3 linked regions of the Bosea sp. 685 genome follow. The protein of the gene in region 2 interacts with the protein of the main gene of each other region in a pairwise test. Links are inferred from orthologs where the notes say so. Each region holds a gene or a part of one and is shown on either strand. Other genes may lie near its edges.

Region 1 (3,930 bases), 1.2 Mb from region 2 along the record:
CAGCACATAGGCGCCGACGGCGAGTTCACCGGGCTTCGAGGAGTAGTCCGGGATGCCGACGCCGCCGAGATCGACATTCACCAGGATGCCGGTCGCCAGGGCGCCGATGATGCCGCCGATGCAGTGGATGCCGAAGACGTCGAGCGAGTCGTCATAGCCCAGCGCGTTCTTGACGGTGGAGCAGAAGACGAAGCAGACGACGCCGGCGACAAGGCCCAGAATGATCGAACCCATCGGACCGGCAAAGCCGGCGGCGGGGGTGACCGCGACGAGGCCGGCAACGGCGCCCGAGACCATGCCGAGCATCGAGGGCTTGCCCTTGACGGCCCATTCCACGAAGAGCCAGCCGACTGCCGCCGCCGCCGTGGCGACGAAGGTGTTGATCATGGCGAGCGCGGCGGTGCCGTTGGCTTCCAGGTTGGAGCCGGCGTTGAAGCCGAACCAGCCGACCCAGAGCAGGGCGCCGCCGATCAGCGTCATGGTCAGCGAGTGGGGAGCCATCAGCTCCTTGCCATAGCCGATGCGCTTGCCGAGCAGCAGGCAGCCGACCAAGCCCGCGATGCCGGCATTGATGTGCACGACGGTGCCGCCGGCGAAGTCGAGCGCGCCCCATTTGAAGAGCATGCCGGCATCGGCGTTGACGGCGTCGAGCGCGGCCTGGGCCGCAACCTTGCCGTCCGCCCCGGCGTCAGCCAGCGCCTTGGCAGCGTTGCCGACAACGTCGGGACCGCCCCAGTACCAGACCATATGGGCCATCGGGAAATAGATGAAGGTGGCCCAGAGCACGCTGAAGAGCAGCAGCGCCGAGAACTTCATGCGCTCGGCGAAGGCGCCGACGATGAGGGCCGGCGTGATGCAGGCAAAGGTCATCTGGAAGCAGATATAGACATATTCCGGAATGACGACGCCGTTGGAGAAGGTCGCGGCCGTCGAGTTCGGATCGATGCCCTTCAGGAAGGCCTTGGAGAAGCCGCCGACATAATCGTTCAGGCTGCCGCCATTGGTGAAGGCGAGCGAGTAGCCGTAGAACACCCAGAGCAGGCAGACGATGCAGACGATCGCGAAGACCTGCGTCAGCACGGAGAGCATGTTTTTGCTGCGGACGAGACCGCCATAGAACAGTGCGAGGCCGGGAATGGTCATGAGCAGGACGAGGATCGTCGAGCTCATCATGAAGGCGACGTCGCCCTTGTTGGGAACGGGCGCGGGAGGGGTGGCCGGAGCCTGCGCGAGCGCGGTGCCAGCGGCCGCCGCGAGCGCCAGCCCGACAAGTCCGGCCCGGCTGAGGGTCTTGAAATTCATCGTTGGAAACTCCTGAAGGATCGCTGGCTCAGAGGGCGTCGCCGTCGGTTTCACCGGTGCGGATGCGCACGGCTTTCTCGATCGACGAAACGAAGATCTTGCCGTCACCGATCTGGCCGGTGCGGGCGGCGGCGGTGATCGCGTCGATCACCTTGCTGACGAGCTCGTCGGACACGGCGACCTCGATCTTGATCTTCGGCAGGAAGCTCACGGCGTATTCGGCACCACGGTAGATTTCCGTGTGGCCCTTCTGGCGGCCATAGCCCTTCACCTCGGTCACGGTCAGGCCATGCACGCCGATGGCGGTGAGCCCGTCGCGCACCTCCTCCAGCTTGAACGGCTTGATGATAGCCATCACGATCTTCATTGCAGGGTTTCCCCGTTTACGCCGCCCGGAAGTCAGCCCCGGCGATCTTGTTGCGCCTCGCGCACCTGTGAGAGTTTCGGCGCACGTCGGGAATCGGCAATTCAAGGCGCGTGCCAACTGCCCCGTGGTCACACCGGGGGTTGAATTCGCGAATCAGCGAATACGCCGGCGATGAGGCCGCCAGCGCTGATCAAGAAATATGCAAATGATGATTTATTGGGCTGATGCTTAGAAAGCGCTCATGCCATGTCCGGCCTCGGACGGATCAGCCCTTCCTGTGCAACCGAGGCGACCAGCTTGCCGTCCCGGTTGAAGATGAGGCCGCGTGAAAAGCCGCGCGCACCGGAGGTCGAGGGGCTGTCCTGGGCATAGAGCAGCCATTCGTCGGCGCGGAAGGGCCGGTGGAACCAGAGCGCATGGTCGAGGCTGGCGCCCTGGATCTGCTTGTCGAAAACGTTTCTGCCATGCGCGATCAGGCTCGAATCGAGCAGCATCAGGTCCGAAGCATAGGCGAGCACGCTCTGGTGGATCGCCGGTTCGTCGGGCAAGGGCTGCATCGTCTTGATCCAGACGTTGAATTTCGGCTCCATCTTGCCGCCGCTGGCATAGCGCGCCAATTCGACCGGCCTGATCTCGATTGGCCTTTCGCGCTGGTAATAGGCGCGCACGGCGTCGGGCATATGCGGCAGCACGCTGCGTTTCATGGTCTCGCGGTCGGGCAGATCCTCGGGCATCGGCACGTCGGGCATCGGCATCTGGTGCTCGAAACCTTCTTCCGCGACGTGGAAGGAGGCCGACATGGCGAAGATCGCCTCGCCCTTCTGGATCGCCAGCACGCGCCGCGTGGTGAAGGAGCGGCCGTCGCGCAAACGGTCGACCTCGTAGACGATCGGGATCTCGGGATCGCCCGGGAGCAGGAAATAGGCGTGCAGCGAGTGAGGCTGGCGATCCTCCACCGTCTTGCAGGCGGCGTAGAGCGCCTGGCCGATCACCTGCCCGCCGAAGACGCGCGCCCAGCCGACCTTGGGGCTGCGACCCCGGAACAGATTGCGTTCGAGCGGCTCGAGGTCGAGGATCGACAGCAGGGAGTCGCTGATCTGTGACATGGTCTGAAGGCTCTTCGGGCGGGCGCGATCGCAGTCTATGCTGCATCAGCACCGACGCATCGCGCGTCGTCAAGCCGGCGCGCCTTCTGCAGGGCCGTCGGGCGAGGAGTGGATTCCAATGGCGTCTGGACTGGGCCTGGCCCGCAACCGGATCGTGATCGCGGGCGGCGGGATCGCCGGATTGTCGCTGGCGCTGGCGCTGAAGCAGGCGCTTGGCGCAGGCTTCGAGATCGTGCTGGCCGATCCGTCGTTGAGCCTGGCCCCACGCGCCGACAGCCGCGCCTACGCGGTCGCCGCCGCGGCGCAGAACATGCTGGAGGCGCTCGGAATCTGGCCGAAGGTCGCGGCGACCGCCCAGCCGATGACCGAGATGGTCGTCACCGACAGCCGCAGCCCGGATCTGGTGCGCCCGGTCTTCCTGACGTTCGATGGCGAGGTCGAACCCGGCCAGCCCTTCGCTCATATGGTCGAGAATGCGGCGCTGCTGAGCGCGCTTCTCGACGCCTGCGGCGCTGCGGGCGTGGTGCTGCGCCCCGAGGGCGTGCGCCGTTTCGAGAGCAGGGATGACGAGGTCGAACTCCGATTCGCTGATGGCGAGCGGCTCCAGGCGGCTTTGCTCGTCGCGGCCGACGGGGCGCGCTCGAAGCTGCGCGAGCAGGCCGGTATCGGCTGGGTCGGCTGGGCCTATCGACAAACCGGGCTCGTGGCGACGCTGGGTCACGAGCGCCCGCATCATGGCCGCGCCGTCGAGCATTTCCTGCCGTCGGGACCCTTCGCCATCCTGCCGCTCAGCGATGGCGGCAAGCTCGGCCATCGCTCATCGATCGTCTGGACTGAAGGCGCGGAGAATGTGCCGGCGCTGCTCTCGCTCGACGCGGCCGATCTCTTGGCCGAGATCGAGCGGCGTTTTGGGCTGGAACTCGGCGAGATTGCGCTGGAGAGCGCTATCAGCGCGCATCCGCTTGGCTTCGGTGTGGCGCGGCGCTTCGTCGGGGAGCGGCTGGCCCTGCTCGGCGACGCCGCCCATGTCATCCACCCGATCGCCGGACAGGGGCTCAATCTCGGCCTGAAGGATGTCGCGGCCCTGGCCGAGGCGATCGTCGACGCGGCCCGGCTCGGGCTCGATCCGGGAAGCGCCGAGGCGCTCGAAGGCTA
Region 2 (5,533 bases):
CCCCGCGGCTGCGGCTGTGACGTAGAAATCGCGGCTCCACAGCACCATCGGCCGGTCGCCGGCCAGGATGTCGCGCAGGATGCCGCCGAAGGAGGCGGTCATCGCGCCGAGCGCGGTCGCTGACAGGGGCGAGATGCCGACATCGAGCGCCTTCAGCGTGCCGGCAACGGCAAAGAGCGCGAGCCCGGCCGAGTCGGCCCAGATCAGCAGGCGCTTGCCGGCCCAGCCATCCAGCATGCCGGGCCTGAAATAGGCGGTGGCCCAGGCTGCAAGCGCGACGCCCGAGCAGACCAGGACATCGCTGGGATCGCGCACCCAGAAGACGATGCGCCCAAGCAGAAGATCGCGCAGCGTGCCGCCGCCGACGCCGGTCACCGTCGCGAGCAGGATGAAGCCGAACGGGTCCATGCCCTTGCGGGTCGCGACCAGCGCGCCAGTCAATGCAAAGACGGCGACGCCGGCGGCTTCGAGCACGTCTCAGTGGCCGGACGGAGTGCTGCCGGAGGTGTCCGGGGTCGAGGGTTCCTGCGGCTTGGGCGCGCCGGCCGAGACGCCGACCAGGGCCGGCCGCAGCACGCGCTCGCCGATCTTGTAGCCGGACTGCACGACCTTGGAGACCATGCCCTTGGGCGTTTCGGCATCGGGCGCCTCGAACATGGCCTGATGCAGGTTGGGATCGAACTTCTCTCCCTGCGGATCGATCTTGCGCACGCCGTGGCGCTCCAGCGTCTTCAGCAGGTCGCGCTCGGTCAGCTCGACGCCCTCGATCAGCGCTGCCAGTGCCGCTTCGGCCCCAGTGCGCGCGGCTTCCGGCACGCTCTCCAGCGCGCGGCGCAGATTGTCGGCCGAGGCCAGCATATCGCGGGCGAAGCTCGTCACCGCATAGGCCTTGGCGTCGGAGATCTCGCGCTCGGTGCGCCGGCGCAGATTCTCCATGTCGGCCAGCGTGCGCAGCAGCTTGTCCTTGAAGTCGTCGCGCTCGGATTCCAGCCGGGCGAGATCGGCCTCGGCATTGGAGGCGGCCTCATTGGCCAGTTCCTCGCTGGTCGCGGTGTCGATCTCGGGCTCTTCTTTCGCAGGCTTCTGCGTCATGGCGTCATCCAATTCCAAATAGATCGCAATTCCAGGCGGATCGGGGGCCGGCGCAGGCGAAGGGCGCAACGGCGTTCCGGGCCGATATCGGACTTGTAGCCTGCGAAATCAAGCGCGTGCGGGCGCTTTGGCCTTGGCCGCAGCCGGCTTGTCGTGATCGAAGGCGAAGACGTCGAGCAGCGCCCTGCGAATGGCGAGCTGGCGCGCGGTCGAGACGATCTTCGCCGTCGTCAGGTCGGTGACGTAGAACACGTCGACCGCCTTCTCGCCGAACGTGGCGATATGGGCCGAGGCGATGTTGAGGTTGAGCTTCCCGATCGATGTGGTCAAATCGTAGAGCAGGCCGGGCCGGTCGAGCCCCGAGACCTCGAGCACGGTGTGGCGGGCCGAGAGCACATTGTCGATGATGACCTCGGGCGGGAGCTGGAAGGTCTGGCCGCGCGGCGGCGGAGCGCGGCGCTGCGCCACCAGATCCGCGATCTTGATCTCACCCTTCAACGCGCGCTCGATCGCAACCGCGATCCGCTCGGCCCGGCGCAGTTCATCGTCGTCGCGGTCGAAGGCGCGCGAGACCGAGATCGTGTCGAGCACGAGCCCGTCGGTGGTGGTGAAGATCTGCGCGTCGACGATGTTGCCGCCGGCCGCTGCGCAGGCCCCGGTGACGATCGCCAGCAGGCGCGGATGGTCAGGCGCCAGGATGGTGAGCTCGGTGATGCCGCGGAACTGGTCGGTCTCGACGGCGGTCGCAGTGGTGCGGCCCTCGCTCTCGGCCTGCCGCAGGAAACGGGCGTGCTTCTCCTGGCGGGCGAGGTCGGTCTTGATCCAGTAGGGCGGATAATGGCGGGCGAGATAGGCGTTGCGCTCGGTCTCGGGCCAATCGGCGAGCTGTTCCTTCAGCGCATCCTGCTTCTTCTCGACGCGGGCCTTGCGCTCGATCACCGAATAGCCGCCGGCGAGCACGATCTCGGTCTCATAATAGAGCGTGCGCAGGAGCTGGCCCTTCCAGCCGTTCCAGACGCCGGGGCCGACCGCCTTGATGTCGGCGACGGTGAGGATGAGCAAGAGCTTCAACCGCTCCAGCGTCTGCACGGTCGCGGCAAAGGTTTCGATCGTCTTGGGGTCGCCGAGATCGCGGCTCTGGGCGACGGTCGACATGTCGAGATGGTGCTCGACCAGCCAGGCGACCGTCTCGGTCTGCGCCTCGCTCAAGCCCAGTCGGGGGCAGAGCTTGCGGGCGATCTTGGCACCGGCGATCGAGTGGTCCTCGAGCCGGCCCTTGGCGATGTCGTGCAGGAACAAGGCGACATAGAGCGCCCGGCGATTGGCGAGGTTCGGCATGATCTCGTTGGCGAGCGGATGCTCGATTTCGAGAACGCCGGCATCGATTTCCGCCAATACGCCGATCGAGCGGATCAAATGCTCGTCGACCGTATAGTGATGATACATGTTGAACTGCATCATCGCGACGACGCGGCCGAAATCCGGGATGAAGCGTCCGAGCAGGCCGGACTCGTTCATCCGCCGCAGCACCGGTTCCGGCGAGCGCCGCCCGGTCAGGATCTCCAGGAAGATGCGGTTGGCTTCGGGATCGTGGCGCAATTGCGCCGTGACCAGGCGCAGCGACTGCGTCACCAGGCGGCTGGTGTCGGGATGGATGGCGATGTCGTCGCGGCTGGCGATCTCGTAGAGCCGCAGCAGATTGACCGGGTCGCGCCGGAAGGCGTTGTCGTCGACGACGTTGAGGCGTTGGCTCTTCAGCGTGAAATCGGGGTGGCCGAGCGCGCGTACGCGTTTGCGCTTGGCGAAGGAGCCGAGCAGGCGCGAGAGCGAGGCGCGCGGCTTCTGCTGGCGCGCCTCCAGCGCCGCGCAGACGATGGCGGTCAGATCGCCGACATCCTTGGCGACGAGGAAATAGGCCTTCATGAAGCGTTCGACCGGCGCCTGGCCGCTGCGCCCGGCATAGCCGATCGCGGCGGCGACCTGGCGCTGGAGGTCGAAGGACAGGCGCTCCTCGGCCCGGCCCGTGATGAAATGCATCCAGCAGCGCACGCGCCAGAGGAATTCCTCCGAACGCTGGAACATCACGAGTTCCTTGCGGTCGAACAGGCCGGCGGAGACCAGTTCGCTGACGTCATCGACCCGATAGGCGTATTTCGCGATCCAGAACAGGGTGTTGAGGTCGCGCAGGCCGCCCTTGCCGTCCTTGACGTTGGGCTCGACCAGATAGCGCGAGGTGCCGGCGCGGCGCACACGCGTCTCGCGCTCGGCGAGCTTGGCCTCGGTGAAGGCGGGCGCCGTGCCCTCCATCACCTCGGCCCCGAAGCGGCGCACCATCTCGTCGAAGAGCGATCTGTCGCCGATCAGGAAACGCGCTTCGAGCAGCGCGGTCCGGATCGTCATGTCGGCGCGCGCCTCGCGCATGCAGTCGTCGATCGAGCGCACGGAGTGGCCGACCTTCAGTTTCAGGTCCCAGAGCGGGTAGAGCATCGCCTCCACCACGCTCTCGCCCCAGGCGGTCTGCTTGTGCGGGAACAGGAACAGCAGGTCGACATCGGAGCCCGGCGCGAGCGTGCCGCGGCCATAGCCGCCGACCGCGACGACGGCGATGCGCTCGGATTGCGACGGGTTGACCGCCTGGTAGAAATGCTCGCTCGCCGCGATGTGCAGGCAGGCGACGATCCCGTCCATCGTCGCGGAGATGCGCTCGGCGCAGGCTAATCCGTTGCGCGGGCCGGCGAGCAGATCCTTGGCCGAGGCGTGGCCCTCCTCGAGCACGCGGCGCAGATGCGCCACCAGCGCCTGGCGCATCTCGGCGGTGGAGGGTTTGCCCAATCGGGCGACGAGGTTCGCGACGGCCTGGGCGGGGTTCTCCAGCACCTCGGCGAGCGCGAGGCGCGGCTGATCGGCGACGGACGACACGGCGGCTCACCCTCGATTCCGGGCCATGCGGCCTCGGCCCATTCCGCTCGTTAACATGCTGGCGGGATTCGCAAAGCAGATAAATTACACATCATCAGTATGTGTAATTTATAATTCAACACCGCTAGATGTCGTGTTTGACAAACAGAACGAGCGGACCTAAAAGACGGATACGCGCCGATTTGAGCCAGCAGCTTGCGGGCGCGAAATAAGTGCAGCTAAAGCGTCGGGGCCAAGGGCAGGCTTGCGAGTCTGTCCCGATCCCTGCGCGTCATCGCAACAAGGGATCGATCATGATCACGCTCACACGCCGCCTCGCCATCGCCGGTTTCGCCGCCGCCTCGCTCGCTCTGGGCGCTGCAACCGCCTTCGCGCAGGCTCCCAAGGAAATCCGTATCGACTACGCGACCTACAACCCCGTCAGCCTCGTGCTGAAGGAGCGTGGCATCCTCGAAAAGGCGCTCGCTCCCGAGGGCATCGCCGTGCGCTGGGTCCAGTCGGCCGGCTCCAACAAGGCGCTCGAATTCCTCAATGCCGGCTCGCTCGATTTCGGCTCGACCGCGGGTGCCGCCGCCCTGATCGGCAAGATCAACGGCAACCCGATCAAGTCGATCTATGTCTATTCGCGGCCGGAATGGACCGCGCTGGTCACCGGCGCCAAGAGCGAGATCACCAAGGTCGCCGATCTCAAGGGCAAGCGCGTCGCCGTGACGCGCGGCACCGACCCGCATATCTTCCTGGTCAGGGCGCTGGCCGAGGCCAAATTGACCGAGAAGGACGTCAAGCTCGTCCTGCTGCAGCATGCCGATGGCCGTCTCGCTCTGGAGCGCGGCGACGTCGATGCCTGGGCCGGGCTCGACCCGCTGATGGCGGCGGCCGAGGTCGAGAGCGGCGCAAAACTCTTCTACCGCAAGGCTGAGGACAACACCTGGGGCATCCTCAATGTCCGCGAGGCCTTCGCCAAGGAGAACCCGGCCCTCGTGCGCAAGGTCATCGCCGCTTATGAGGAGGCGCGCGCCTATGCGCTTGCCAATCCGGCCGAGCTGAAGAAGACGCTGATCGACTACACCAAGCTCTCGGATGCCGTGATCGAGCGCCAGCTCACCCGCACCGAGCTGACGCATTCCAGCATCGGCCAGGCGCAGGCCGATACGATCATCGCCGCCGGCCTCGCCCTGAAGGAAGCCGGCGTGCTGCCCGCCGCCACGGATGTGAAGGCGGTCGTCGACGATCTGCTCGACCGGCGCTTCGCCGCGACCAACTGAGACGGTCGAGGCCGGATGAGCACGCTGGAGATCGCGGCAGCGACGCAGGCGAAAGCTCCGGGCTCGCCCGGCATCAGGTCTCGTCGCCTCGGTCTCGCCGGCTGGCTGCTGCCGATCGCGCTCGCCGCGCTCTGGGAGCTCCTGGTCCGGGCCGGTATCGCCAATGGCCGCCTGATGCCGCCGCCCAGCGTGGTCGGGCGGACGCTCTGGGGCCTAGCGGCCTCGGGCGAGCTCCTGACCCATGTCACGGCGACGCT
Region 3 (3,926 bases), 2.4 Mb from region 2 along the record:
GACGGTCGGGATCTTCTTCAACTCGCGCGGCGGCAGGTCGTAGAGGTCCTTGTCCATCGCCGGGCCCGGATCGATCTTGTTGATGATGCCGTCGAGGCCGGCCATCAGCATTGCGGCGAAGGCGAGATAGGGGTTCGCCATCGGATCGGGGAAGCGGACCTCGACGCGCTTGGCCTTGGGCGAGGTCGTCCACGGAATACGGCAGGAGGCCGAGCGGTTGCGCGCGGAATAGGCGAGCAGAACCGGGGCTTCATAGCCCGGGACGAGGCGCTTGTAGGAGTTGGTCGAGGGATTGGTGAAGGCGTTCAGGGACTTGGCGTGCTTGATGATGCCGCCGATGTACCAGAGGCACTCCTGCGACAGGTCGGCGTATTTGTTGCCGGCCATGATCGGCTTGCCGCCCTTCCAGATCGACTGGTGGACGTGCATGCCCGAGCCGTTGTCGCCATAGATCGGCTTGGGCATGAAGGTCGCGGTCTTGCCGTAGCTCTGCGCGACATTGTGGATCGCGTATTTATAGACCTGCATGGTGTCGGCCATGTGGGTCAGGGTATCGAACTTCAGGCCGAGCTCATGCTGAGCCGAGGCGACCTCGTGATGGTGCTTCTCGACCTTGGCGCCCATGGCCGCCATGGCAGCCAGCATCTCGCCGCGCATATCCTGCGCCGAATCTTGCGGCGGAACCGGGAAGTAGCCGCCCTTGGTGGCGATGCGGTGGCCGAGATTGCCGCCTTCATAGTCGGTCATGCCGTTGATCGGCAGCTCGACGTTGTCGAGCTTGAAGCCCGTATTGTACGGGTCGGCGGCGATCTTGACGTCGTCGAAGACGAAGAATTCGGCCTCGGGGCCGACATAGATGGTATCGCCGATGCCGGTCGACTTCAGATAGGCCTCGGCCTTCTTGGCGATGCCGCGCGGGTCGCGGTTATAGGGCTCGCCGGTGGCGGGCTCGAGCACGTCGCAGGTGATGACCATGGTCGCGGCGGAGAAGAACGGGTCCATGACGGCGGTCGTCGGATCCGGCATCAGCAGCATGTCGGACTCGTTGATGGCCTTCCAGCCCGCGATCGAGGAGCCGTCGAACATCGTGCCCTCGGCGAAGATGTCCTCATCGATCATCGTGATGTCGAACGTCACATGCTGCCACTTGCCGCGCGGGTCGGTGAAGCGGAAGTCGACATACTTGACGTCGTTGTCCTTGATCGCCTTGAGGACATCCTTGGCGCTCTTCATCTCAGCATTCCTCTTGAAAGCAGTTTCTCAACATTGACTGATCCGCGGTGTGTCCAAACCACCGTGACGCAGAACCTATGGGTCGGGATTGAAGCCCTTAGATCGCGTCCGCGCCGGTCTCTCCGGTGCGGATGCGGATCGCCCCCTCCACCGTCGATACAAAAATCTTGCCATCGCCGATGCGGCCCGTCTGGGCCGCCTTCTTGATGGCCTCGATGGCGGCCTCGACCATCTCGTCAGCGAGCACGATCTCGATCTTCACCTTGGGAAGAAAATCGACGACGTATTCGGCGCCACGATAGAGCTCGGTATGGCCCTTCTGGCGTCCGAAGCCCTTGGCCTCCAAAACGGTGATGCCCTGCAGGCCGACCTCCTGAAGCGCCTCTTTCACCTCGTCCAATTTGAACGGCTTGATGATCGCCTCGATCTTCTTCATGCGCCGACCGGCCTCCCTCGCGCGTGATGAGACCTGGACTTCCCTCCAGGCTTGCGAACCGCCTGCTCGCCGCCGAAAACATCGAGGGTTCCGTCAGCGACGGCCCCAGCGTCTCGTCAGGCGAGCGAAACACCCGCTCTTCTTGCTCATAGCATCGGCGTATGCCCCCCGCCACGTGGAAGAAAGCCTCCCAACGCCTGATGATAGGGCATAAAATAGCACATAAATTGATCATTTGATTAATTTAAGAGCAATCACCTTTGCGCCACTCCGTGCTTGCCGGAGATGAGCGGCTTCTGGATGATGCCTTCGTGGATCGAGCTGACAAAACCGGGCTGATGCTGCTGGGCGTGGCCGATATGGCGGCGGCCGATCGTGCGACGATCGCGGCCGGCACGCCGGGGCTCGCGCTGATGGAGCGGGCAGGGCGGGCGGTCGCCGACGCGGTTAGCCGGCGGGCTCGGCCCGGCGACGGCGTGCTGGTTCTCTGTGGACCCGGAAACAATGGCGGCGACGGCTTCGTCGCGGCGCGCCTGCTGCGCGAGCGCGGCTTTGGCGTCACCGTCGCGCTGGCTGGCGAACGTTCGGTCCTGACGGGCGACGCAGCCGCCATGGCCGCGCGCTGGACCGGGGCGATCGAGCCGATCGCGGCGGTCGCGCCGCACGATCACGCCCTGATCATCGACGCGCTTTATGGTGCGGGGCTCAACCGGCCTTTGACCGGAGATACTGCCGGGCTCGTCTTAGCGATCAATGCGGCAGACAGGCCGGTGGTCGCGGTCGATGTGCCGAGCGGGCTGTCGGGCGATAGCGGCCGGGCTGAAGGGCCAGTCGTGCGGGCCGACGAGACCGTGACCTTCTTTCGGCTGAAGCCCGGCCATCTGCTCGAGCCCGGGCGCGGGCTGTGCGGGGTCGTCACGCTCGCCCAGATCGGCCTGACCCCGGAGATCGTCTTCGGCGCGGGCGGGTTGCAGCCTGCCATGTTCCGCAATGGCCCGGCTTTGTGGCGGGAGCTCTGGCCGAGGCATCAGCGCGATACGCATAAATACCGCCGCGGAACCGTTCTCGTCGTCGCTGGCGGCCTGTCCGGGGTCGGCGCGCCGCGGCTCGGCGCGCGGGCGGCGCTGCGCATCGGCGCGGGTCTCGTCACGATTGCCTGCCGCCCCGAAGCGCTGATGGCCCATGCGGCACGCGGACCGGACGCCCTGATGCAGCGGCCGATCCCAACGGAGGCCGCGCTTCAGGGCCTGCTTGACGACAAGCGTCTTGGCGCCATCCTGATCGGGCCGGCTCTGGGGCTCGATGCCGAGGCTAGATCTGCCGTGATGACTGTGCTGCGCGCCGACATTCCGACGGTGTTCGATGCCGATGCGTTGACGCTGCTCGCCTCGCGGCCGGGATGGTTGCTCCGCCGGGCTAAGCCTTGCGTGCTGACGCCGCATGAAGGCGAATTCGCGCGCTTGTTTGGCGACGATGAGCGAATCGTCACGCAGGCGTCGAAGCTGGAGCGGGCGAGGCTCGCCGCTGCCGCCTCGGGCGCGGTCGTCGTGCTGAAGGGGCCCGACACCGTGATCGCCGGTCCCGATGGCAGGGCGGCGATCAATGCGACCGGCTCCTGGGCGCTGGCGACTGCGGGATCGGGCGATGTGCTCGGCGGCCTCATCGCCGGATTGCTGGCGCAGGCCATGCCGGCTTTCGAGGCGGCTTGTGCGGCGGTCTGGCTACACGGCAAGGCTGGCGAGACGCTCGGTCCGGGCCTGATCGCCGACGATCTGCCGGAAGCGATCCCGTCTCTCGTCGCGCCCGCCTTGGCAGATGATCCGAGCTGATCTGACTGGTCGCGAAAAGACCCGCCTTCCGGAGAAGGCGGGTCCGACGCAAAACTGTGCGGTAGAGTCTACGCGGAGGTGATCAGCTTCCGCTGTAAGAGACCGCCGGAGCGGAGTGGAGCTGATCCTTCGTCATGCTGATCTTGCCATGATCGGGGTACATCGCGGGAGCCTTGGGAGCCGACGCGGTCGGGGTCGAAGCGATGCCGCCTCCCGAAGTACCTGTGCCGCCGCTTGGAGCGGGAGCAGGCATGGCGGCGGCTATGGGCTGGTCGCTCCAGGTGACCTGCTCGAAGGGAAGCGCGACATCCTTCGAACCCATGCCGAGAAAGCCGCCTACACCGACGGTCACCGTTTCGATCTTGCCGGTCTTGTCGAACAGCAGTTCGGTGACGTCGCCGACCTTCTTGTCGTCGGGGCCGTAGATG

The links. Proteins that work in one complex are often made in the same cells at the same time.
Region 1: the proteins of RMR04_RS25425 (region 2) and RMR04_RS30875 interact in binary tests that used the Escherichia coli proteins (3 or more experiments, as listed by UniProt). The link is inferred for Bosea sp. 685 from one-to-one orthologs.
Region 3: the proteins of RMR04_RS25425 (region 2) and RMR04_RS14675 interact in binary tests that used the Escherichia coli proteins (3 or more experiments, as listed by UniProt). The link is inferred for Bosea sp. 685 from one-to-one orthologs.

Annotation. Positions count from the first base shown.
Region 1 is NZ_CP134779.1:6,348,621-6,352,550, forward strand. Bases 1-2,830 are described here. They hold RMR04_RS30875 (P-II family nitrogen regulator), read right to left. Parts: upstream 1,670-2,830; coding sequence 1,331-1,669; downstream 1-1,330. Other genes in these bases: RMR04_RS30870 (ammonium transporter), read right to left, coding at 1-1,302; tesB (acyl-CoA thioesterase II), read right to left, coding at 1,909-2,775. In the rest of the region: RMR04_RS30885 (ubiquinone biosynthesis hydroxylase), read left to right, coding at 2,894-3,930. UniProt on the Escherichia coli protein: Involved in the regulation of nitrogen metabolism. Regulates the activity of its targets by protein-protein interaction in response to the nitrogen status of the cell.
Region 2 is NZ_CP134779.1:5,180,425-5,185,957, reverse strand. Bases 1,001-4,333 are described here. They hold RMR04_RS25425 ([protein-PII] uridylyltransferase), read right to left. Parts: upstream 3,967-4,333; coding sequence 1,201-3,966; downstream 1,001-1,200. Other genes in these bases: RMR04_RS25420 (aliphatic sulfonate ABC transporter substrate-binding protein), read left to right, coding at 4,305-4,333; grpE (nucleotide exchange factor GrpE), read right to left, coding at 1,001-1,092. In the rest of the region: RMR04_RS25435 (trimeric intracellular cation channel family protein), read right to left, coding at 1-474; more of grpE, read right to left, coding at 478-1,000; more of RMR04_RS25420, read left to right, coding at 4,334-5,276; RMR04_RS25415 (ABC transporter permease), read left to right, coding at 5,292-5,533.
Region 3 is NZ_CP134779.1:2,799,951-2,803,876, reverse strand. The notes cover bases 1-2,826. They hold RMR04_RS14675 (P-II family nitrogen regulator), read right to left. Parts: upstream 1,670-2,826; coding sequence 1,331-1,669; downstream 1-1,330. Other genes in these bases: RMR04_RS14670 (NAD(P)H-hydrate dehydratase), read left to right, coding at 1,981-2,826; glnA (type I glutamate--ammonia ligase), read right to left, coding at 1-1,233. Also shown: more of RMR04_RS14670, read left to right, coding at 2,827-3,498; RMR04_RS14665 (PRC-barrel domain-containing protein), read right to left, coding at 3,581-3,926. UniProt on the Escherichia coli protein: P-II indirectly controls the transcription of the glutamine synthetase gene (glnA). P-II prevents NR-II-catalyzed conversion of NR-I to NR-I-phosphate, the transcriptional activator of GlnA. When P-II is uridylylated to P-II-UMP, these events are reversed.